Regions from separate parts of the Bradyrhizobium centrosematis genome, predicted to be linked through region 1. Evidence: predicted binding sites of a transcription regulator. Region 1 holds the regulator's gene; each other region holds the start of a gene.
The links. The regulator PhoB, encoded in region 1, activates phosphate uptake and scavenging genes when phosphate is short. The targets are predictions, from matches to a motif close to TGTCATNNANCTGTCAT.
Positions count from the first base shown of each region.

Region 2: ugpB (sn-glycerol-3-phosphate ABC transporter substrate-binding protein UgpB) is a predicted target of PhoB. The motif match lies at 3,295-3,311, and genes of this name have one in related genera.
Region 3: P6U31_RS21885 (acetoacetate decarboxylase) is a predicted target of PhoB. The motif match lies at 1,994-2,010, and genes of this name have one in related genera.
Region 4: P6U31_RS13020 (UDP-2,3-diacylglucosamine diphosphatase) is a predicted target of PhoB. The motif match lies at 3,246-3,262, and genes of this name have one in related genera.

Region 1 covers NZ_CP120703.1:7,325,547-7,331,167, reverse strand. Annotated here, with positions in the region: gene pstC (phosphate ABC transporter permease subunit PstC) at 1-862, shown strand, start outside; gene pstA (phosphate ABC transporter permease PstA) at 864-1,709, shown strand; gene pstB (phosphate ABC transporter ATP-binding protein PstB) at 1,706-2,527, shown strand; gene phoU (phosphate signaling complex protein PhoU) at 2,539-3,255, shown strand; gene phoB (phosphate regulon transcriptional regulator PhoB) at 3,279-3,986, shown strand; gene P6U31_RS34585 (GcrA family cell cycle regulator) at 4,226-4,738, opposite strand; gene P6U31_RS34580 (aspartate aminotransferase family protein) at 5,197-5,621, shown strand, end outside.
Region 2 covers NZ_CP120703.1:109,137-114,757, forward strand. Annotated here, with positions in the region: gene P6U31_RS00475 (GIY-YIG nuclease family protein) at 72-308, shown strand; gene P6U31_RS00480 (MarR family winged helix-turn-helix transcriptional regulator) at 322-783, opposite strand; gene P6U31_RS00485 (organic hydroperoxide resistance protein) at 937-1,362, shown strand; gene P6U31_RS00490 (CaiB/BaiF CoA transferase family protein) at 1,542-2,747, shown strand; gene ugpB (sn-glycerol-3-phosphate ABC transporter substrate-binding protein UgpB) at 3,366-4,682, shown strand; gene ugpA (sn-glycerol-3-phosphate ABC transporter permease UgpA) at 4,730-5,611, shown strand; gene ugpE (sn-glycerol-3-phosphate ABC transporter permease UgpE) at 5,611-5,621, shown strand, end outside.
Region 3 covers NZ_CP120703.1:4,531,505-4,537,125, forward strand. Annotated here, with positions in the region: gene P6U31_RS21880 (transporter) at 1-932, opposite strand, end outside; gene P6U31_RS21885 (acetoacetate decarboxylase) at 1,044-1,823, opposite strand; gene P6U31_RS21890 (patatin-like phospholipase family protein) at 2,052-3,227, shown strand; gene P6U31_RS21895 (peroxidase-related enzyme) at 3,362-3,937, opposite strand; gene P6U31_RS21900 (TadE/TadG family type IV pilus assembly protein) at 4,315-4,968, opposite strand; gene P6U31_RS21905 (TadE/TadG family type IV pilus assembly protein) at 4,965-5,504, opposite strand; gene P6U31_RS21910 (TadE/TadG family type IV pilus assembly protein) at 5,538-5,621, opposite strand, start outside.
Region 4 covers NZ_CP120703.1:2,718,411-2,724,031, forward strand. Annotated here, with positions in the region: gene P6U31_RS13010 (PAS domain S-box protein) at 1-1,795, opposite strand, end outside; gene thiD (bifunctional hydroxymethylpyrimidine kinase/phosphomethylpyrimidine kinase) at 2,140-2,940, shown strand; gene P6U31_RS13020 (UDP-2,3-diacylglucosamine diphosphatase) at 3,286-4,098, shown strand; gene P6U31_RS13025 (glycosyltransferase family 4 protein) at 4,112-5,170, shown strand; gene P6U31_RS13030 (threonine/serine dehydratase) at 5,235-5,621, shown strand, end outside.

The DNA of each region.
Region 1 (5,621 bases):
GATCCTCGGCGGCATCATCGTCTCGCTGATCGTCGGGGCCTTTCCGGCGATGAAGGAATACGGCATCTCCTTCCTGTGGACGCAGCGCTGGGCGCCGTCGGCGGATCCGCCCGTGCTCGGTGCGCTCGGGCCGATGTACGGCACGCTCGTCACCTCCTTCATCGCGATGCTGATCGCCATTCCCGTCGGTCTCGGCATTGCGATCTTTCTCACCGAGCTGTGCCCGCAATGGCTGCGCCGCCCGATCGGCATGGCGGTCGAGCTGCTCGCCGGCATTCCCTCGATCATCTACGGCATGTGGGGCTTCTTCGTGTTGGGTCCGTTCCTCGCCAACACGTTCCAGCCCTTCATGATCAGGGTGTTCGACGGCGTCCCCGTGCTGGGCGCGATCTTCGCCGGGCCTCCGTCCTATCTCAGCCTGTTCAACGCCGCGCTGATCCTCGCCATCATGGTGCTGCCCTTCATCACCTCGATCTCGGTCGACGTGTTCAAGACGGTGCCGCCGGTCCTGAAGGAAGCCGCCTACGGCGTCGGCTGCACCACCTGGGAAGTCGTCCGCAGTGTGGTCATCCCCTATACCCGCGTCGGCATCATCGGCGGTGTCATGTTGGCGCTGGGCCGCGCGCTCGGCGAGACCATGGCGGTGACCTTCATCATCGGCAACTCGTTCCGGATCTCCTCGTCGATCTTCGCGCCGGGCACCACGATCTCGGCGGCGATCGCATCCGAGTTCGCCGAGAGCGACGGCCTGCACCAATCCGGCCTGATCCTGCTCGGCTTGCTTCTGTTCGTGCTGACGTTCTTCGTGCTCGCGGCCGCGCGGCTGATGCTGCTGCGTCTCGAAAAGAAGGCGGGGAAGTGAGATGAACCCGATCTACGTACGTCGCCGCCGCAAGGACATCGTGGTCCGCGGGCTCTGCGTCGCCGCCGCCGCCTTCGGCGTCACCTGGCTCGCGCTGATCCTGGTGACGCTGCTCTACAACGGCCTGGCCGGCCTCAACCTGCAGATCTTCACCGAGAACACGCCGCCGCCCGGCTCGACCGAAGGCGGCCTGCTCAACGCCATCGTCGGCTCGCTGATCATGACCGTGCTCGGCGTCGGCATCGGCGCGCCGCTCGGCCTGTTCGCCGGCACCTACCTTGCCGAGTACGGCCGCAACGACAAACTGACCTCGGTGATCCGCTTCATCAACGACATCCTGCTCTCGGCGCCCTCGATCATCATCGGCCTGTTCATCTATGGTGCCGTGGTGGTGCCGATGCGCGGCTTCTCGGCCATCGCAGGTGCGCTGGCGCTCGCCGTCATCGTCATCCCGGTTGTGCTGCGCACGACCGAGGACATGCTGCTGCTGGTGCCGAATGCGCTGCGGGAGGCGGCAAGCGCGCTCGGTCTGCCGCGCTCGCTGGTGATCAAGCGGATCGCCTACCGCGCCGCGCGCTCCGGCCTCATCACCGGCGTGCTGCTCGCCACCGCCCGTGTCGCCGGCGAAACCGCGCCGCTGCTTTTCACCGCGCTGTCGAACCAGTTCTTCAGCCTCAGCCTGAACAAGACGATGGCGAACCTGCCGGTTACCATCAACAATTTCGTGCAGAGCCCCTACGCCTATTGGAAGCAACTCGCCTGGAGCGGCGCGCTGCTGATCACGATCACCGTGCTTGCCCTGAACATTGGCGCGCGCATCCTCGGCGCCGAGAGGACTGCAAAATGACCGACCTGTCCGTATCCGTGAGTTCAAACGCCCATCTGGCCTCGCAGCAGCCGTTGCCGGAAGCGCCCGCCAAGGTGACGGTGCGCAACCTCAACTTCTATTACGGCGAGCACCACGCGCTGAAGAACATCAACCTGACGCTCGGCACCAACCGCGTCACCGCGTTCATCGGCCCGTCGGGCTGCGGCAAGTCGACCCTGCTGCGCATCTTCAACCGGATGTACGACCTCTATCCGGGGCAGCGCGCCACCGGTCAGCTCATGCTGGACCAGACCAACATCCTCGACCCCAAGCTGGACCTGAACCTGCTGCGCGCCCGGGTCGGCATGGTGTTCCAGAAGCCGACGCCGTTCCCGATGACGATCTACGAGAACATCGCCTTCGGCATCCGCCTCTATGAGAAGATCTCGAAGTCCGAGATGGACGATCGCGTCGAGAAGGCGCTGCGCGGCGGCGCGCTGTGGAACGAGGTCAAGGACAAGCTCAACGCCTCGGGCCTGTCGCTCTCCGGCGGCCAGCAGCAGCGCCTCTGCATCGCCCGCACCGTCGCGGTGCGGCCCGAGGTGATCCTGTTCGACGAACCCTGCTCGGCGCTCGACCCGATCTCGACCGCCAAGGTCGAGGAGCTGATCCAGGAACTGTCCGAGAACTACACGATCGCGATCGTCACCCACAACATGCAGCAGGCGGCGCGCGTGTCGGACAAGACGGCCTTCATGTATCTTGGCGAACTGATCGAGTTCGACGACACCAGCAAGATCTTCACGTCGCCGAGCGACCGGCGCACGCAGGATTACATCACCGGCCGGTTCGGCTGAGGAGACGGGACATGGGTTCTGAACATACCGCAAAGGCTTTCGACACCGACCTCCAGGAGCTCACCCGCCTGGTCGCCGAGATGGGCGGAATCGCCGAGCGCATGATCGTCGAGTCCGTCGACGCGCTGATCCGCCGCGACATCGCGCTCGGCCAGCGCGTCGTCACCACCGACGCCGATCTCGACGCGCTGCAGAAGCGCATCGAGGAGCGCGCGGTGCTCACCATCGCCCGGCGCCAGCCGATGGCGGTGGATCTGCGCGAGATCGTCGGCGCCATGCGCGTTGCGACCGACCTCGAGCGGATCGGCGACCTCGCCAAGAACATGGGCAAGCGCGTCGCGGCGCTGGAGACCGATTTCCATCCGCTCAAACTGTTCCGCGGCCTGGAGCACATGACCGACCTCGTGCAGCAGCAGGTCAAGAGCGTGCTGGACGCCTATGCCGCGCACGATCTGCCGGCGGCGATGGCGGTCTGGAAGGGCGACGAGGAAGTCGACGCGATCTGCACCTCGCTGTTCCGCGAGCTCCTCACCTACATGATGGAGGATCCGCGCAACATTTCGTTCTGCATCCATCTGATGTTCTGCGCCAAGAACATCGAGCGGATCGGAGACCACGCCACCAACATCGCCGAGACCGTGTTCTACATGATCGAGGGCCAGGCGATCACCGACAAGCGGCCGAAGGGCGACATGACCACGTTCGCCACGACGATTCCGAATACCTGAAGACTTGAAGGAGCGACGACACCATGGGCGCACGCATTATGGTGGTTGAGGACGAGGAAGCTCTCACCGAGCTTCTGCGTTACAACCTCGAAGGCGACGGCTATGACGTCGAGACGGTGATGCGCGGCGACGATGCCGACACCCGCCTCAAGGAGCACATTCCCGACCTGATCGTGCTCGACTGGATGCTGCCGGGCCTGTCCGGCATCGAGCTGTGCCGCCGCCTGCGCACCCGTCCCGAGACCAAGCAGCTGCCGATCATCATGCTCACGGCGCGCGGCGAGGAGAGCGAGCGGGTGCGCGGGCTTGCGACCGGCGCCGACGATTACATCGTCAAGCCGTTCTCGGTGCCGGAGCTGCTGGCGCGCGTGAAGGGTCTTCTGCGACGTGCCAGCCCGGAGCGGCTCGCCACCGTGCTCGCCTATGGCGACATCGAGCTCGACCGCGACAAGCGCCGCGTGGCGCGTTCGGGGCGGCCGATCGATCTCGGCCCGACCGAATATCGCCTGCTGGAGTTCTTCCTGGAGCACCCCGGCCGCGTGTTCTCGCGTGAGCAGCTGCTCGACAGCGTCTGGGGCCGCGACATCTACATCGACGAGCGTACTGTGGATGTCCATATCGGCCGCCTGCGCAAGCTGCTCAATCTCGGCCGCGAGCAGGACCCGATCCGCACCGTCCGCGGTGCCGGCTACGCACTCGACGATCGCTTCGCGAAGGCCGAGCAGACGTAAGCTAATTTAGAGAGCCGCCGCGATATTGGTGTCGTCCCGGACAAGCGTCAGCGCAGATCCGGGACCATAACCACAGGGCGTGGTTGTTTTGCGAAATAGGTAACTCCGAGTCCCCGTCACCACATCCTGCGGTGGCTATGGGTCCCGGATCTGCGCGCGCTTGTGGCGCGCTTGTCCGGGACGACATCGGATTGTTCAACCGTCACCGTGGACGGCTGCTTCTTGATCTCAGAACAAGCTCACCGCGGGCCCGGCTTCGCCGGTGCGCGCCGGCGATCCGCCGCGGGCTGATAGGCCACGCGCGAGTGCTGAGCGCAGTAGGGCAGGCCGGACAGCGCCTTGCCGCCGCAGAAGAAGAAATCCGGGCTCGAGGGATCGCCGACCGGCCAGTGGCAGGTCGCCTCGTTCAATTCGAGCAGCGACAGTCGCTGGCTCATCGGCACCACGTTGTCGTAGGTAACGGGTTCGGCCTCGACCTCGACCTCGAAGGCTTGCGCCAGCGCAGTGTTGCCGCGCGCGATGGGGCGCGTCACCCGCATCATGTGCTGTGCGGGACGCGCCTTGCGCGGCCGGGGCGCGGCCGATGACGGGCTCTTGGCGCGGCCGGACAGACCGAGCCTGTGCACTTTGCCGATCACGGCGTTGCGGGTCACATTGCCGAGCTCTGCTGCGATCTGGCTGGCCGAAAGCCCGGCCTCCCAGAGCTTCTTAAGCTGCTCGACGCGATCATCGGACCAGGTCAAAACCGTCATTGCACCCTTTCCCTCGCCGCGCGGCTGCCGTCCTGGCGCCCTTGCGGCGAATGCCTAAGCCTCGAAAAACCCGTGCCGTCAGAATCCCTTAAGGCTCGCCGGGCGCGTGACTGACGCCCGAACGTTTACGCCGGTACATGAGGACTCTTGGGATCAGAACCGCTGCACGAGATGTCGTATCTGACAGTTCAAACGCTACAATATGGCGTGACTCACGCGCAAGAGTCCGCCGACTCGCTTCCACATGTTCCGTGGTGAAAAACCCGCAAAATCGCCACCGCAAGACTACGGAATCAGCCTTTCCTGAGGCTTTCCAGGTGGCATTGACACCGGGTTCACCAAGCATAAGATAGTGCCGCGTGCCGCCCTTAAAAGGCGGCACGTTTCGTTTTCCGGGCCGGTCAATGGTGCGTTGCGCAATGCACGCCTCACACCGTCCGCAACATCAAGTGACCGTCATGACTAACAGCGCAGCGCCGCATTTGCTCCCCGTTTTCGCCAGGGCCAACCTCGGTTTCGAACGCGGCGAAGGCTGCTGGCTGATCGCGACCAACGGCGATCGCTATCTCGATTTCACCTCGGGCGTCGCGGTGAACGCGCTCGGCCATTGCCATCCGCATCTGATCAAGGCGTTGCAGGAGCAGGCGACCAAGCTGTGGCACATGTCGAACCTGTTCCAGAGCCCGGACGGCGAGAAGCTCGCCGCGCGCCTGTGCAGCGAGAGCTTTGCGGACTTCGTGTTCTTCTGCAATTCCGGCGCCGAGGCACTGGAGGGCGTGATCAAGCTGGTTCGCCATCATCACTTCTCCAAGGGCCATCCGGAGCGCTACCGCATCATCACCTTCGAAGGCGCCTTTCACGGCCGCACGTTGGCGACGCTGGC
Region 2 (5,621 bases), 380 kb from region 1:
GCAGCAACGGTGGAAGCGACACCCTAAACGTGTTTCGAAGCTGCTATCCTACTCGCCGGGGAGGAAGCAGAATGAAATACGTCTATATCCTCGAAAGTCTCGATTCTCGGCACTTCTACGTCGGTATTACGGACGACTTGCGAGCCCGTTTGGTGAAGCACAACGCCGGCGAGGTACCGCACACTTCGAAATATGGGCCATGGCGAATTCGGACCTATTTCGCCTTTGATGACAACGCGCGCGCTGTCGCGTTCGAGCGATACCTGAAATCAGGTTCGGGGCGCGCTTTCGCGAAGAAGCACTTCTGATCGCATAAGCCCCCTACTCCCCCATCGCCGCATTCAGCCGATCCCTCAGCGCGACGATCTCGTCCTTCATCGCGACCAGCTCCGAGACCGAGCAGTCCGACGCCGCCAGGATCGACTGCGGCACGCTGCGCGCTTTCTCCTTCAGCGCCTGGCCCTGCGCCGTCAGGGCGATCAGGACCTGGCGCTCGTCCTCGCGCGAGCGGGTGCGCCTGACGAGATGGGCGGCCTCGAGGCGCTTGAGCAGGGGCGTCAACGTGCCGGAATCCAGGAACAGCTTCTCGCCGATGTCCTTGACCGGCAAATCGTCGCGCTCCCACAGCACCAACATGACCAGATATTGCGGATAGGTCAGGCCGAGCCGGTCCAGCAGCGGCTTGTAGACGCGGTTGAAGGCATGCGCGGCGGAATAGACCGCGAAGCAGATCTGGTTGTCGAGCCGCAGCGGCGCGTCCGCTGCCGATGATTTTCGGGGCATGGAGACTCCCTCGGAATTTGTCTCATTCTGGCGCCGCGCGCCGGCACATTCAATTGCGAACAATTAAATGTGAAACTCTGCAATTTGCATTGTGCACAATCTAATTGCCTGCAATAAAGATCGCACCCCATCGAACCCCTCAGGGAGACGACAATGTCCGTGAACGTCCTCTACAAGACCAGCGCCAAGGCCACCGGCGGCCGCGACGGCCATGCTGCAACCCTCGACGGCGCGCTCGACGTCAAGCTCACCACGCCGAAGGAGCTCGGCGGCGGCGGCGGCGCCGGCAACAATCCCGAGCAGCTGTTTGCGGCCGGTTATGCCGCCTGCTTCATCGGCGCCATGAAGTTCGTGGCCTCCCAGGGCGGCCCCAAGGTTCCCGCGGATGCCTCCGTCACCTCGACCGTCGGCATCGGCCCGCGCTCCGAAGGCGGCTTCGGCCTCGATATCGACCTCGCGGTCTCGCTGCCGGGCCTCGCCCGCGCCGACGCCGAGGCATTGGTCGCGAAGGCCCACCAGGTGTGCCCCTACTCCAACGCCACGCGCGGCAATGTCGACGTTCGCCTGACGGTCGTCTGATCGGAACTGCGGATTGGCTGGCCCGGGATCCGCCTCGGGCCGGCCGCTTCCGACCGAATTTGCCACCTCGCGGCATGGCCGCACGGCGGCGCATACGGCTCCACGCGAGGGCCCATTGCTGGCGCAAACAAACCTCGCTAGGCCTGTGATCAAATGACCGACACAGGGGAAGCGAAGGTATGAGTTCTGAAGCGGCCACAGGTGCCATGAGCGGACTGCGCGTCATCGATCTCACGCGCGTGCTCGGCGGTCCCTACTGCACCCAGATCCTCGCCGACCATGGCGCCGACGTCATCAAGGTCGAGCCGCCCGCGGGCGACGAGGTGCGCGAATGGGGCCCTCCCTTCCACGAGGAGGACGCGGCCTATTTCGTCGGCATCAACCGCAACAAGCGCTCGATCGGCCTCGACCTCGCCTCCGAAGGCGGCCGCGCCGTGCTGCTCAAGATGCTGGAAACGGCCGACGTCCTGATCGAGAATTTCAAGCCGGGCACGCTGCAGAAATGGGGCATCGGCAACGACGTGCTCAGCAAGAAATTCCCGCGCCTGGTGCACTGCCGGATCTGCGGCTTCGGCGCCGACGGGCCGCGCGGCGGCAATCCCGGCTATGACGCCATCATCCAGGCCATGACTGGCATGATCGCCGCGACCGGCTCGCCCGAGAGCGGGCCGATGCGGATCGGCGTGCCGCTGGTCGACATCACCACCGGCCTTTATGCGGCGATCGGAATCCTGATGGCGCTGTCGGAGCGGCAGCGCTCGGGCAAGGGCCAGTTCCTGGAGACCACGCTGTACGAGACCGGCCTTGCCATCATGCATCCGCACACCGCGAATTACTTCATGCATGGCAAGCCGCCCTCGCTCACCGGCAACGAGCATCCGAACCTCGTGCCTTACGCGATCTTCCCGACTAAGACCGACAACATCTTCATCGGCGTCGGCAATGACGGCACCTTCCGCAAGCTCGCCAAGGAGATCGGCAAGCCCGAGCTCGGCACCGATCCGCGCTTTGCCCGCAACAAGGACCGCATCGCCAATCGCGAGGCGCTGCGCGCCGAGCTCGCTGCCGTGTTCAGCCAGCACGAGGCCGAGCCGCTGTGCAATCGCCTGCTCGCCGCCGGCCTGCCCGCAGGGCCCGTGCAGAAGATCGACCAGGCGCTGACCAACGCGCACACGATCGCGCGCGGCGATATCATCGAGAAGGACTGGTACAAGGGCGTCGCCTCGCCGATCCGGCTCGATCGCAGCAAGCCGAGCCTGCGCCGGTTGCCGCCGAAATTCAGCCAGCACGCGGCCGAGGTGCTCGGCGAGTTCGGCTACACCAAGGCCGAGATCGACGCGATGGTCGAGAAGGGCACCGTCTGCGGCCCCGAGCGCAAGCGCTGAAATCGAGCGGCAGCGCAGGTGCGCTCCCTCCCCCGCTTGCGGCAGGGCTATCGCATATGGCTTTGTGGCGGGGCTCGAGCAAGCGCCTCTCCTTCGAGACGCCCGCTTCGCGGTCTCCTCAGGATGAGGCTCAACTGTATCGGTGTCCGTTGAAAGCGCTGCCGCGCACTCCGTCCTCATCCTGAGGGCCCGCCAACGGCGGGCGTCTCGAAGGATGCGCCACAGGCAACCCCACTCATATGCGATAGCCCTGCCCGCTTGCGGGGAGGGCTGGGGAGAGGTCTCGCCGCAACGGGACAATCCCCTAGAGGAGAAAGCCCTCACCCGACGCGCGGGAGGATGCTTCGCATCGCCCGGACGCGTCGACCTCTCCGCAAGCGGGACAGGTTTCTGAGGCCGCGGCTAAATACTTCACGTCGACCAATGCCGCACTGCGGCGCGGGCACGATAGTGCGGCGCGACCGGGGGAGGCTGCCCGCGGCGTCTTCGCCTATTTGACGGCTTCCCATTTGGCAGCGCTTGCTGCTTTCGTTTCTCCCGCTTACACAGTCATGTGAACGTCATATGGCGCTGCTAGCGCAAGCGCCTCTTTATTGACGGGCAAGGGAGGTTTTCTTGATGGCTCTTCGACATTTTGGCACCGCTGCTGCTGTTGCACTCGCGGTTGGTCTCGGCGCTTCGCCGGCGCTGGCCGTAACGGAAATCCAGTGGTGGCACGCGATGACCGGCGCCAACAACGACGTCATCGTCAAGCTCGCGAACGATTTCAACGCGTCGCAGACCGACTACAAGGTGATTCCGACCTACAAGGGCAACTACCCCGATACGATGAATGCCGGCATTGCCGCGTTCCGCGCCGGCAACGCCCCGCACATCATGCAGGTGTTCGAAGTCGGCACCGCGACCATGATGGCGGCGACCGGCGCCGTGAAGCCCGTCTACAAGCTGATGGCCGAGACCGGCGAGAAGTTCGATCCCAAGGCCTATCTGCCCGCGATCACCGGCTACTACTCGACCTCGAAGGGCGAGATGCTGTCGTTCCCGTTCAACTCGTCGTCGACCGTGATGTGGGTCAATCTCGACGAGCTGAAGAAGGCCAATGTCGAGATCCCCAAGACCTGGCCGGACGTGTTCGCCGCGGCCAAGAAGCTCCATGACAACGGTCATGCCACTTGCGGCTTCTCCAACTCGTGGATCACCTGGGTCAATCTCGAGCAGCTCTCGGCCTGGCACAACGTGCCGCTGTCGAGCAAGGCCAACGGCCTCGACGGCTTCGACACCGTGCTGGAATTCAACGGCCCGCTGCAGGTCAAGCATCTCGAGAAGCTGGTCGAGCTGCAGAAGGACAAGACCTACGACTATGCCGGCCGCACCAATACCGGCGAAGGCCGCTTCACCTCGGGTGAATGCCCCCTCTACCTGACCTCCTCGGCGTTCTTCGGTAACGTCAAGGCGCAGGCCAAGTTCAACTTCACCGCGGTGCCGATGCCCTATTATCCGGACGTCAAGGGCGCGCCGCAGAACTCGATCATCGGCGGCGCTTCGCTCTGGGTCATGGGCGGCAAGCCCGCCGACGATTACAAGGGCGTTGCAAAATTCCTGACCTTCCTCTCCGACACCGATCGTCAGGTCTACATCCACAAGGCCTCGGGCTATCTGCCGATCACCAAGGCGGCTTACGAGAAGGCCAAGGCCGAGGGCTTCTACAAGGACCAGCCCTATCTCGAGACCCCGTTGCTCGAGCTGACCAACAAGGAGCCGACCGAGAATTCGCGTGGTCTGCGCCTCGGCAACATGGTCCAGCTGCGTGACGTCTGGTCGGAAGAGATCGAGCAGGCGCTCGCCGGCAAGAAGACCGCCAAGCAGGCGCTGGATGCGGCCGTCGAGCGCGGCAACACCATGCTGCGGCAGTTCGAAAAGACCGCCGTGAAGTAAGACGATCAGCGGCAGGCCGTCAAAGCGGCCTGCCGCTCCGGGGCATCATGCAAAAGCAAGCCATTTTCCAATCCAAACTGTTGCCTTACGCGCTGGTTGCGCCGCAGCTCGCGGTCGTCCTGATTTTCTTCTACTGGCCGGCCCTGCAGGCCGTGATCCAGTCCTTCCTGCTGCAAGACGCCTTCGGCCTGTCGACCAGCTTCGTCTGGTTCGACAATTACGTGGAGCTGTTCAGGGATGCCGCTTACTTCGAAGCGATCCTGCGCACCTTCTTCTTCTCGTTCGCGATCGCCGTGTCGTCGCTGTCCTTTGCGCTGCTGCTCGCCGTGATGGCGGACAAGCCGCTGCGCGGCTCGATGCTCTACCGGACGCTTCTCATCTGGCCCTATGCGGTCGCTCCGCCCGTGGTCGGCGTGCTCTGGATCTTCATGCTCCATCCGTCCCTCGGGGTGCTCTCGCGCTATCTGCGCGGTCTGGGCGTCGACTGGAATCCGTTGCTCGACGGCAATCAGGCCGCAACGCTGATCATCATCGCCGCCGCCTGGAAGCAGATCTCCTACAATTTCCTTTTCTTCCTCGCGGGCCTGCAGAGCATCCCGAAAAGCGTGCTCGAAGCCGCCGCGATCGACGGCGCGCGCCCGGTGCGGCGGTTCTGGACCGTGACCTTCCCGCTGCTGTCGCCGACCATCTTCTTCCTCCTGGTCGTCAACATCGTCTACGCCTTCTTCGACACATTCGGCATCATCGACACCATGACCCGCGGCGGGCCCGGCAAGTCGACGGAGACGCTGGTCTACAAGGTCTATTCCGACGGGCTGCTCGGCGGCAATCTCGGCAGCTCGGCGGCGCAATCGGTGATCCTGATGATCATGGTCATCGTGCTGACGGGAATCCAGTTCCGCTTCGTCGAACGCAAGGTGACGTACTGATGGTCGAGGA
Region 3 (5,621 bases), 2.8 Mb from region 1:
CTCTCGACGTCGGTGAGCGGCAGGCCCTTGGTGTTCATGCCGAAGATGCCGGTGATCAGCGTCGGCGGCAGCAACAGCGAGGTCACGATCGAGAGCGTGTGGAGATGGCGGTTGCTCTCCTCCTCGTTCTTGAAGCGCAGCTCTTCCTCGAGCAGGCGACTGCGCTCCCTGAGCTCGACGATGTCGTGATCGAGGCCGTCGAGCCGTTGCGCGAGCTTGCCGGCCTGGATCCGCAAGGCGGGGGACAGGCGATCGGTGTTCTTCTGGTCGAGCCGGTGGAACAGCACGCGCAGGCCGGTGAGTTGCCGGTGCAATCTCACGCAGGTCCGGCGCAGGCGGCCGAGATTGCGGCGCATCTCCGGTCTTGAGTCATTGGCGAGGATGCGCTCCTCGATGTCGTCGATCTCCTGACCCAATTTGTCGGCCATCCGATCCAGCGTGTCGGCGACCTCGTCGACGATCTTCTCGAGCAGATGCGCGACATTGTCGACGCGGTAGCCGCCTTCGAGCACGCGCCGCGTTGCGTCCGCCGAGCACAACGCCTGATGGCGGCCGCTGACGAGAAGGCGCTCGGTCATGGCGAAGCGCAGGAACGCGGTCTCCTCCGTCACGGAGTCGATCTCGCGCACGAGATCGGAGAACACGCCATAGACGCATTGATCGATGACGTGAAGCTGCTGGAACGTGTCGTTCGACAGCAACAGCTCGCGCGCCAGCGGCGGCAGCTGCGAAGAGGCAATCCACGGCCGTGCGCGCGCATCGGTCAGGTTGAAATGCAGCCAGAGCCGGCCGTCATGGCCGAACGCGATCGGCTGGTCGACCGGCAGCGCCTCGGCGCTGCCGTCGCTGTGCAGACGAAAGGCCCAGACCAGGCCGGCGATCGCGGGTTCGCTGTCCGATCCCGCGCTGACAAGCTTTGCCGGCTCCACCATGGTCCAAATCCCAACCGTCAACAGCCGCCGCATTCCGTAAGATGGCTGACGACATCTTCCGGACCGCGCGGGGTACTCAATTACGGCTTTGTTACAATTTGATGATGGCCCCTATTCTGCCGCCAACCCCGTCGCCTCCGCTTCAGCCTGCCTGATGTAGTCGTGCACGACGCGGCCAAACGGCAGCGTCAGGTCGGCGATGTAGTGATGCGCGCCGATACAGCGACGGACCGGGAAATCGGCGACCGGCGCGTTGACATGCGGCACCAGATGCAGCCGGCCCGGCCCCATCCAGGACCCCTTCGGCACGATATCGGTGAGGTTGATCGCGATGAGCTGGCAGACTTCGAGACGGCCATCCACGCCCGGGATCATCTTCAGATTGACTTGCGTCTTCGACAGCGTGGCACGGGTGAGATCGCCGTTGCCGGCCATGCTCTCGTGCTTGTAGCCCATCGTGCCCATGGCGACGAGCTGGCCGGCATATTCCAGCGTGCCCGTCAGGGTGTCCTTGACGATCTCGAGCTTGGGATGGGCGTATTTCTTGGGAAAGCCCCAGATCTCGCGGCCGGCAGCGATCGGCGGATCATCGTCCAGATACATTTGCGAGACGAAGTTGACCTCCTCGCCGTTGAGGCGCGCCGGGATGACGAGGCCGGACTCCGTGTAGCTGCCGAAGCCCGAAGAATCCGGCATCTTGATCCATTCGTAGTGCACGATCGGCTGGTCGACCGGCTCCAGCGGCTCAGGCAGGCCGGCGCGGATCAGCTCCGGATCGGTCTCGTAGGTGATGACGAGGAATTCGCGGTTGACGAAGCGATAAGGTCCGGCCGGGTAGCTCGGCCCCGCGGCCGGCATGGACGGAAGTCTCAGCACGTCTTCGCTTCGCATCGCGCCTCTCCTGTGTGATGTCTGAGATGTCCGCCCGGGAAACATCTTGCTTGATGCAAATTGCTAGCCGTCGTCATTGACTGCGATGTGAAGGATTTCCGTCAACCTCACGACCCCCGCCATTCACGCGGCGGCCATCAAGCATCGAAGCGAGGCATCCGTGCCGCGCTTGTCATCACGCCGTCACCACGCAACGCAATCGTTTGGCGATACGCAGGGAGGCACGCCATGGACGCCCGCACATCGCACCCGACCTATCCGACGCATCAGCCGCCCGCGCGGAGCTGGCGGCCCGAGCGCTGCGATCGCGTCGCGCTGGTGCTGCAGGGCGGCGGCGCGCTCGGCGCCTACCAGGCCGGCGTCTATCAGGCGCTGCACGAGGCCGGCATCGAACCCGACTGGGTCTGCGGCGTTTCGATCGGTGCAATCAATTCTGCCATCATCGCCGGCAACAAGCCGGAGAAGCGACTGGAGGCGCTGCAGATCTTCTGGGAGCGCATCACCAACCGCAAGATCTGGCACTACACGCCCGATGGCGACATCTTCCGCCAGTGGCGCAATCTCTGTAGTGCATGGATGACCTCGACGATGGGACAGCCCGGCTTCTTCACCCCCCATCAGGTCAATCCCTGGTTCAGCCCGGTCGGCGCGAAGACCGCGACCAGCTATTACGACACGATGCCGCTGAAGGAGAGCCTGCTCGAGCTCGTCGACTTCGACCTCATCAACGAGAAGAAAGTCCGCTTCGCGGTCGGCGCAGTCAACGTGCTCTCCGGCAATTTCATCTATTTCGACAATGCCCATGACGAGATCGAGCCGGAGCACATCATGGCCTCCGGCGCCCTCCCTCCGGCACTGCCGATGGTGCGGATCGGCACCGACCATTTCTGGGACGGCGGCATCGTCTCCAACACCCCGCTGCAGCATCTGCTCGACCAGGAGGACGCGCTCAACTCGCTGGTGTTCCAGGTCGACCTCTTCAGCGCACGCGGCGTGCTGCCGCGCTCGATCCAGGACGTCATGGCCCGCCACAAGGACATCATGTATTCCTCGCGTACGCGCCACAACACCGACGTCTATCGCAGGACGCACAATCTCAAGGTCCTGCTCTACAAGGCCCTCGCCAAGCTGCCGGAGGAGCAGCTCTCCGACGAGGAGCGCAAGCTGAAGGCGAACCTGTGCAACATGCCGGAGATCGCGATCCTGCATCTGATCTACCAGCAGAAGGCCTATGAAGGCGACGCCAAGGACCACGAATTCTCGGGCACCTCGATGCGCGAGCACTGGACCAGCGGCTATGAGGATACCAAGCGCACATTGAAGCGCCGCGACTGGATCAAGATGCCGGACGAAGGCATGGGACTGGTGGTGCACGACGTGCACCGGGAAACCGAGAGTGCCTGAGCGCGTCGCCATCGTCATCACGAGGAGCGAAGCGAAACAATCCAGACTCCTTGCGCAGCTCCTCGCGAATTCGCCGCCGCGTCAACGACGGGACGCCGCACCGACGGGCGTGTTGCCGAAAAGGTCCGTCCCCGTCAGCCGCGTCCCATGCTGTAGAACTCCGCGTTCGGACGCATGCTGGTGACGTTGGCAATCCGGTTGGACAGGCCGAAGAAGGCCGTGATCGCGGCAATGTCCCAGATGTCCTCTTCCGTGAAGCCGTGCGATTTCAGCGTGGCGAAATCGGATTCGGAAACCTCGTAGGCCTCCATCGAGACGCGTACGGCGAAATCGAGCATCGCCTTCTGCCGATCAGTGATGTCGGCCTTGCGGTAGTTGACCGCGACCTGATCGGCAATCAGCGGATCCTTGGCGCGGATGCGCAGGATCGCGCCATGCGCGATGACGCAGTACTGGCATTGATTGAGGTTGCTGGTCGCCACCACGATCATCTCCCGCTCGGCCTTGGTGAGGTTGCCGGGCTTGTCCATGAGCGCGTCGTGATAGGCAAAGAATGCACGAAACTCGTCCGGCCGGTGCGCGAGCACGAGAAACACGTTCGGAATGAAGCCGGACTTCTCCTGGACGGCCAGGATACGGGCCCTGATGTCGTCGGGCATATTCGCGAGATCAGGAACAGGGAAGCGGCTGATGGCAAGTGCCTGGGTCATGGCCTGGGATCCTCGGATGCGGTGAATCGAAGTTGCTCGGCATCGTTTTCCTCGTGTCCTCGGCAGGGACCATCGCGAAACATCCCTCGGGGCGAACAGGTCGAGCGCATCCGGGCGTCGTTGCAGTGTCACCCGCAGCAGCGCCCCCGCCGCCGATGCACAAGAAACGGACGAGGCTGTCGCAATCAATGCCTGCTTCGATGTCGCAAAGCAATGCGGGTCGCGGTAGACCAGCCCCGCCGGCCAGGCGAGCCGAGACGGCCGGGGACGAGCCACCCGCGGGCCAACAGCCATGCTAGAAAAGATGAATTTCGCGCGGAACGCCGGAGGTGCCGTTTCGGCACCATCCCGATCAATCAACCTCGCCTGTCGCGAGGCTAACAGGTCTTCTGCTGCAGATGCTGGACGCAGGTGCAGGTGCTCGTCGCCGGATATTTCACGTCGTAATAAGGAGGGGTCAACGTGGCCGGGCCATTGGTTGAGCAGCGCGGGAACAGATAATAGCTGTCGGACAGCTTGACGGTGCCCGCGATAGTGAAGCCGAGGTTCGGCGTGTAGTCGTAGGACACCTCGCTCAGGATCAGGGAGATGTTGGCGTTGCTGGTCCCACCCGGCGCGGTAAAGGACGACAACGTCATGGCGGTCCCCGGCGTTCTCTCCGCTCCCGCCTTGGTCGACGTGCTCCATTGCACCTTCGCATTGCCGTTGCTGTCGGTCGAGACTTCCGAGACCGTGATCGTCATCAAGGAGGTGCTGCCACTCGTGATGGGATATGGCGCCATGATGGCGGTCGCGGCCGCAAGGATGCCGGTCATTTGAGTCGAAGTGACGGCCGTATTCTGCGTGATCATGTCGGCGACACTGTGCGCGGTCGCGCTGACCTTGACGTTCATGGAGAGCGCGGTTCCGAGCTCGACGCCGCCGACATAGAGCAACAGCATGAACGGCGTCACGATGGCGAACTCCGTCGCTGCAACGGCGCGGACATCGGTCACCAAGTGCCGGGCGCGAGATGACAGGGCGGAGATCATAAGGAAGCTCCTGGCTCGTTCTGGAACGCGGCGGACGACATGATCAGCCGGTTGCCATTGCTGAGGTTCGACAGGTTGAAGCCGAGCGGTCCGAGCACGACCGGCCACTCGTACATCACGCGGAGCACGACGATGTCGCCGGGATTGCCCGGATTGTACTGCCAGACATTGGAAACCTTGCCCGAGCCGTCGTAGGTCAGGGTTGGCATCGCCGTGTTCGCGGACGTCCACGAGGTCGCCACCTGCATGTCCACCATCAGGGTACTGCAATTGAACAGGATCACGATCTGGTCGCAGACCTTCTGCTTGAAGGCCGCCTGCGTCATCTGCGCGGACTGAACCTGACCGGTCATGACGAGCCGGGCCGATTGCTGCACGATCGTTTCGAGCATCTGCTGGGCGAAGAAGACGAGAAAGGTCTGGATCAGTGCGATGATGAGGGCAAGAAACGGCGCGGCAACGAGCGCGAACTCGACGGCGGTGGCTCCGCTGTCACTGGCGGCGAAAGCGGCGCAGCGATTGCGGCGTCTCCTCATTGTCGATGCGGATCCGAGCATGGCCCCTTTTCCCTACTGCACGAGGCTGGCCGTGCTCGACGCGACCTTGATGAACAGGTCCGTCAGTGCCTTGCTGATGTCGCCACCGTTCTGCAC
Region 4 (5,621 bases), 3.0 Mb from region 1:
CCGGCAAACCGGGGCGAATTCGCCGCGCCTGGTCCGCGAGCTCCCAGCCGCTCATGCCGCCGGGCATCACGACGTCGGTGAACAGCATGTCGATGCCGGGGTCGGCGCGCAGCTGCTGGAGGGCCTCCTTGCCGTTGACCGCGGCGACGACGCGATATCCGAGCGCCTCGACCCGGCGAATGACGGAGGAGCGCACGAACGGATCGTCCTCGGCGATCAGGATCGTCTCATACCCGCGCGGCGCCGCCTCCTCGCCGTCGGGCAGGTCGGGCTGTGATTGCCCGGCGTCCGCGCGCGGCAGGTAGATCCGGACCGTGGTCCCAAGGCCCGGCTCGCTGTAGATCGAGACGTGGCCGCCTGATTGCTTGGCGAAGCCATAGACCATGCTGAGGCCGAGGCCCGAGCCCTTGCCGACCTCCTTGGTGGTGAAGAAGGGCTCGAAAGCGCGCTGGGTGACCTCCGGCGTCATGCCTTCGCCGTCGTCGGTGATCGAGATCAGCGCATAACCGCCGGAGGCGACTTCGGGGTGAGCGGCGCGATAGTGCTCGTCGAGCATCGCCAGCTCCGTGCTCAGGGTCAGGTGACCTCCGGCCGGCATGGCATCCTGTGCGTTGAGCGCAAGGTTCAGCACGGCGGATTCGAGCTGGGCGCGGTCTGCGAAGGCCAGGATCGTGCCGGGCCCGGAGGCCGTCCTGATCTCGATGTTTTCGCGCAAGGTGCGCTTGAGCAGCTTGAACATGGATTCGAGCAGGCCGCGGCAATCGATCGTCTGCGGCTGCAGCAGCTGCCGGCGGCTGAATGCGAGCAGGCGCTGCGTCAGCTCGGCACCCCGCTCGCCCGACTGGGCGATGTCGTCGGCAAAGCGTCGCAGGTTGGGCCTGGCATTGAGCTGCTCGCTCAGATGCTCGGCGTTGCCGATGATGACGGTGAGCAGATTGTTGAAGTCGTGGGCGATGCCGCCGGAGAGCTGACCGACCGTTTCCATCTTCTGCGCCTGCTGGAGTTGCTGCTCGGTCAGCTTGCGCGCGGTCAGGTCGTGGACGATGCCGACGAAGATCGATTCGCCGTCCTGCCGGGCCTGGCCCACCGACACGTCCATCGGAAAGGTCGATCCGTCCTTGCGCAGGCCGGTGGCCTCGCCGGCCGTCGCGAAGTGCCTTGCCTGGCCGTCGGGCCCGGCATCCGCCTCGGGCATCAGCATCCTGACGTTCCGGCCCATCACCTCGTCGGCGGCATAGCCGAACAGGCGCTCGCAGGCCGGATTGAACAGCAGGATGCGGTCCTGCGCATCGAACAGGATGACGCCGTCGACTGCGGTCTCGACGATCGCGGTGAGGCGCGTCACGCTCTCGCGCATCGCACGCTGCGCGTCCCTGACCTGCTGGAGCAGCAGCGTGGCGTCGCGGCTCTTGATTTCCTCCTCCTCGAGCGCGGCCTTGACCTGGCGCAGCTCGAACGGCGAGGGGATCGTCAGGATCTTCGGCAGCAGCGGCCAGAGCGCGCCGGCCGTGACCACGGATGCCACCGCGGTCGCCGCCTTGACGATGCCCTCGATGCCGTAGATCGGGACCCAGAGCGTGTAGATCGAGAGCACATGGGTGAGGCCGCACGCCATGATGAAGATCGCGAAGGCCCAGTAGACCCAGCCGAATTTGAGGTCGCGCCGCTTGGTGACCAGAATCGCAAGCGCAAAGGGGATCGAGAAATAAGCGGCCGCGATGCAGGCATCGGCCACGACGTGAAGCCAGATCAGCTCAGGTTCCCAGAGCAGGCAGATGCCGTGCGGTGAAAGCATGGACGAGTCGAGGAGACGTTCAAAAAAGGCCCACATCGTTCCACCCCCCAAGATTCCGTTGCAGGCGGCTCGCGGGCCGGGCGGCCCGGACGTCGGTATCGCCAGACAGCTCCACCACCTGAACGCGTCGCGCATCGGCGAAGCAGTTCGAGACTATACCAAGGGCCCGGTGCAGTTGCATTTTCAAGCCCGCACAATTGCGGTGGCGGGGCTCGGCCGTGATTCGCAGTGCGCGCACCGATCGCGAATCATGGCGGGCCGCCGGCCCGGCGCGCTTGCCGGTGCTCCACGGGCGCGCTAGGACAGGCCATGGTGGTACCTGTGTCCTGCAAATCTGTCCGGCGATGACGACCCCGGTCGCACTCACCATCGCCGGCTCCGACTCAAGCGGCGGGGCCGGCATCCAGGCCGACCTGAAGACGTTCGCGGCGCTTGGCGTCTACGGCGCCTCCGTCATCACGGCCTTGACGGCGCAGAACACGCGCGGCGTCACCGGCATCCACGCCGTGCCGGCGGAATTCGTCACCGCGCAGATCGACGCCGTGTTTTCCGATTTGAATATTGGCGCGGTGAAGATCGGCATGGTCGCCCAGGCCGCCAGCATCGATGCGATCGCAGCCGCGCTGTCGCGCTGGTCGCCGGGGCATGTCGTGCTCGATCCCGTGATGGTCGCGACCTCAGGCGATCGCCTGCTCGCATCCGAGGCCGTCGATGCCCTGCGCACCAGGCTGATGCCGCTGGCCTCGGTGATCACGCCGAACCTGCCGGAGGCTGCGGCGCTGCTCGACGAGCCGGTCGCGGCGAGCGAGGCGGAGATCGAACGCCAGGGGCGCCGCCTGCTGGCGCTGGGCTGCCGCGCGGTCCTGATCAAGGGCGGGCACGGCGAGGGTGCCGAGAGCACCGATTATCTCGTCGATGCCGAGCACACGCTCGCGCTGTCAGCGCCCCGCATCGCCACCCGCAACACCCACGGCACCGGCTGCTCGCTATCCTCGGCGGTCGCGGCGGGGCTGGCCAAGGGCGAGGATCTGGCAAGCGCCGTGCGCAACGCCAAGGCCTGGATCAGCGCGGCGATCGCGGCCGCCGACCGCTTCAGCGTCGGCCATGGTCACGGCCCGATCCATCATCTCCACAGATTCTACTGACGCGGGGCCGGCGCCTGAGCGCGCGCCCCATCCTAACGAGACGACCGCGTCCAGCGGTCTCCTCAGAATGAGGCTCAGCAGCACTGTGCCCGTTGAAACAGGGGCGCACACTCGGTCCTCATCCTGAGGGCCCGCCAACAGCGGGCGTCTCGAAGGATGTGCCGCGGGGAGATTGCCTCAGACAAGAGCAGGGTCCCGGCGCCTCCTGCGGCGCCATGTCGCCTGATTGTCGCATGCGGCTGATATTCGCGGGGAGGGCGAGGCAAGGCGTGATTCGTATTTGAGGGTGCCTCCAGGGTTCAATCGGTCATCCCCCTGTCACGGGACATTGTTACAGGCTGGCGCATGGGAAGTTACGATGTGAGTGACGAGAGCCCGGAGCGGCGCTTTCGCACGTTGTTCATCTCCGACGTTCATCTCGGAGCCCGCGGTTCTCAAGCCGATCTTCTGCTCGACTTCCTGCGCTACCATGATGCCGACACCATCTATCTGGTCGGCGACATCGTCGATGGCTGGGCGCTGAAATCGAGCTGGCACTGGCCGCAATCCCACAACGATCTCGTGCAGAAGCTGCTGCGCAAGGCCCGCAAGGGTGCCAAGATCATCTACATCCCCGGCAATCACGACGAGTTCCTGCGCAACTATTACGGCACGCATTTCGGCGGCATCGACGTGGTCGAGAACACCGTCCACACCGGCGTCGACGGCAAGCGCTATCTCGTCATTCACGGCGACATCTTCGACCTCGTGGTGCAGAACGCGCGCTGGCTCGCCCATCTCGGCGACAAGGCCTACGACTTCGCCATCCAGATGAATCGCCTCGTCAACTTCTTCCGCCGTCTGTTCAAGGTGCCCTATTGGTCGCTGTCGCAATGGGCCAAGCAGAAGGTCAAGAACGCCGTCAACTATATCGGCGCGTTCGAGCAGGCGCTTGCCGCCGAGGCGCGGCGGCACGAAGCCGACGGCGTGATCTGCGGCCACATCCACTACGCCGTGATCCGCGACGAGAATGGCATTCGCTACATGAATTGCGGCGACTGGGTCGAGAGCTGCACCGCTCTCGTCGAGCACGAGGACGGCCATTTCGAGATCATCACCTGGGCGGATCATTTGCAGAAACCGGCCGCCGTCCCGCAGGTTGCAGCCAGAGCTGCATGACAGAGGCCGCCTGATGCGCATCCTGGTCGCGACCGACGCCTGGCACCCGCAAGTCAACGGTGTGGTTCGGACGCTGACCAAGCTGGCTGATGCCGCCAAAGGGCTCAGCTTTGAAGGTGTTGGCGTCGAGTTCACGTTCCTGACGCCGCAATCGTTCCGCACCTTCGCGATGCCGAGCTACCGCGACGTGCGGCTCGCCATGCCGCGCCCGGCGCGAATCGCGAGGCTGATCGAGGAGGCACGCCCCGACAGCATCCACATTGCGACGGAGGGGCCGATCGGGCTGATGGTCCGCCGCTATTGCCGCCAGCGCAGGCTGCCCTTCACGACCAGCTTCCACACCCGCTTCCCCGAATATGTCCGCGCCCGCGTGCCGGTCCCGGGCTCGCTGATCTGGCGGGCGCTGCGCCGCTTCCATACCGCAAGCCGCGCCGTGATGGCGGCAACGCCTGCGCTTGCCCGCGAGCTGACCGAACGCGGCTTCGATAACGTCGTGCTGTGGCCGCGCGGCGTCGACACCGGATTGTTCCACCCCCGCGCGGTCGATCTCTGCCTGCCGGCGCCGGTGTTCCTGTCAGTCGGCCGCGTCGCGGTGGAGAAGAATCTCGAAGCCTTCCTCGATCTCGATCTGCCCGGCACCAAGGTCGTCGTCGGCGACGGCCCCGCGCGGGCTTCGCTGGAGGAGGCCTATCCCGATGCGATCTTCCTCGGCGAGAAGCACGGCGAGGAATTGGCAGACATCTATGCCGCGGCCGATGTCTTCGTATTCCCCAGCAAGACCGATACCTTCGGCCTCGTTCTCCTGGAAGCGCTGGCGAGCGGCCTGCCGGTGGCGGCCTTCCCGGTGAAGGGACCCCGCGACGTGATCGGCGACGCGCCGGTCGGCGTGCTCGATCACGATCTGCGCAACGCCTGCTTCGCGGCGCTCGGGATCTCCCGGCAAGACTGTGTCACGTTCGCGGCCAACTACACCTGGGAGGCCTCGGCGAGGGTCTTTATCGACAGCATTTTGGCGGTCGGCGCGGTGCTGCCCGGCCGAAACCGCGCGGAACAGCCCCGCCGGGTCGCCTGACGGGGTAAATCCCTCGCGTGGAGGTGTCTTGCCCGGGCCTCCTCGGCCGCGATAACATTCCGCCATGACCGAACAGCTCCTCCCGATCGGCCCCGCCGACATCGATGCCGCAGCGCGCGTAATCGCGCCCTACGCCATCCGCACCCCGCTGTTGTCCTTTCCCGTGCTCAACGAGCGCGTCGGCGCAAAGGTGTTCTTGAAGCCGGAGATGCTCCAGCGCACCGGCTCCTTCAAGTTCCGCGGCGCCTTCAACAAGGTGTTCTCGATCCCGCAGGACAAGCGCGCTGGCGGCGTCGTCGCGTTCTCCTCCGGCAACCACGCCCAGGGCGTGGCGGCGGCGGCAAAGATCCTCGACATGCAGGCGACCATCGTGATGCCCGCGGATGCGCCGCTGTCGAAGCGCGAGCGCACCAAATCCTACGGCGCCGAGGTCGTACTCTATGATCGCGAC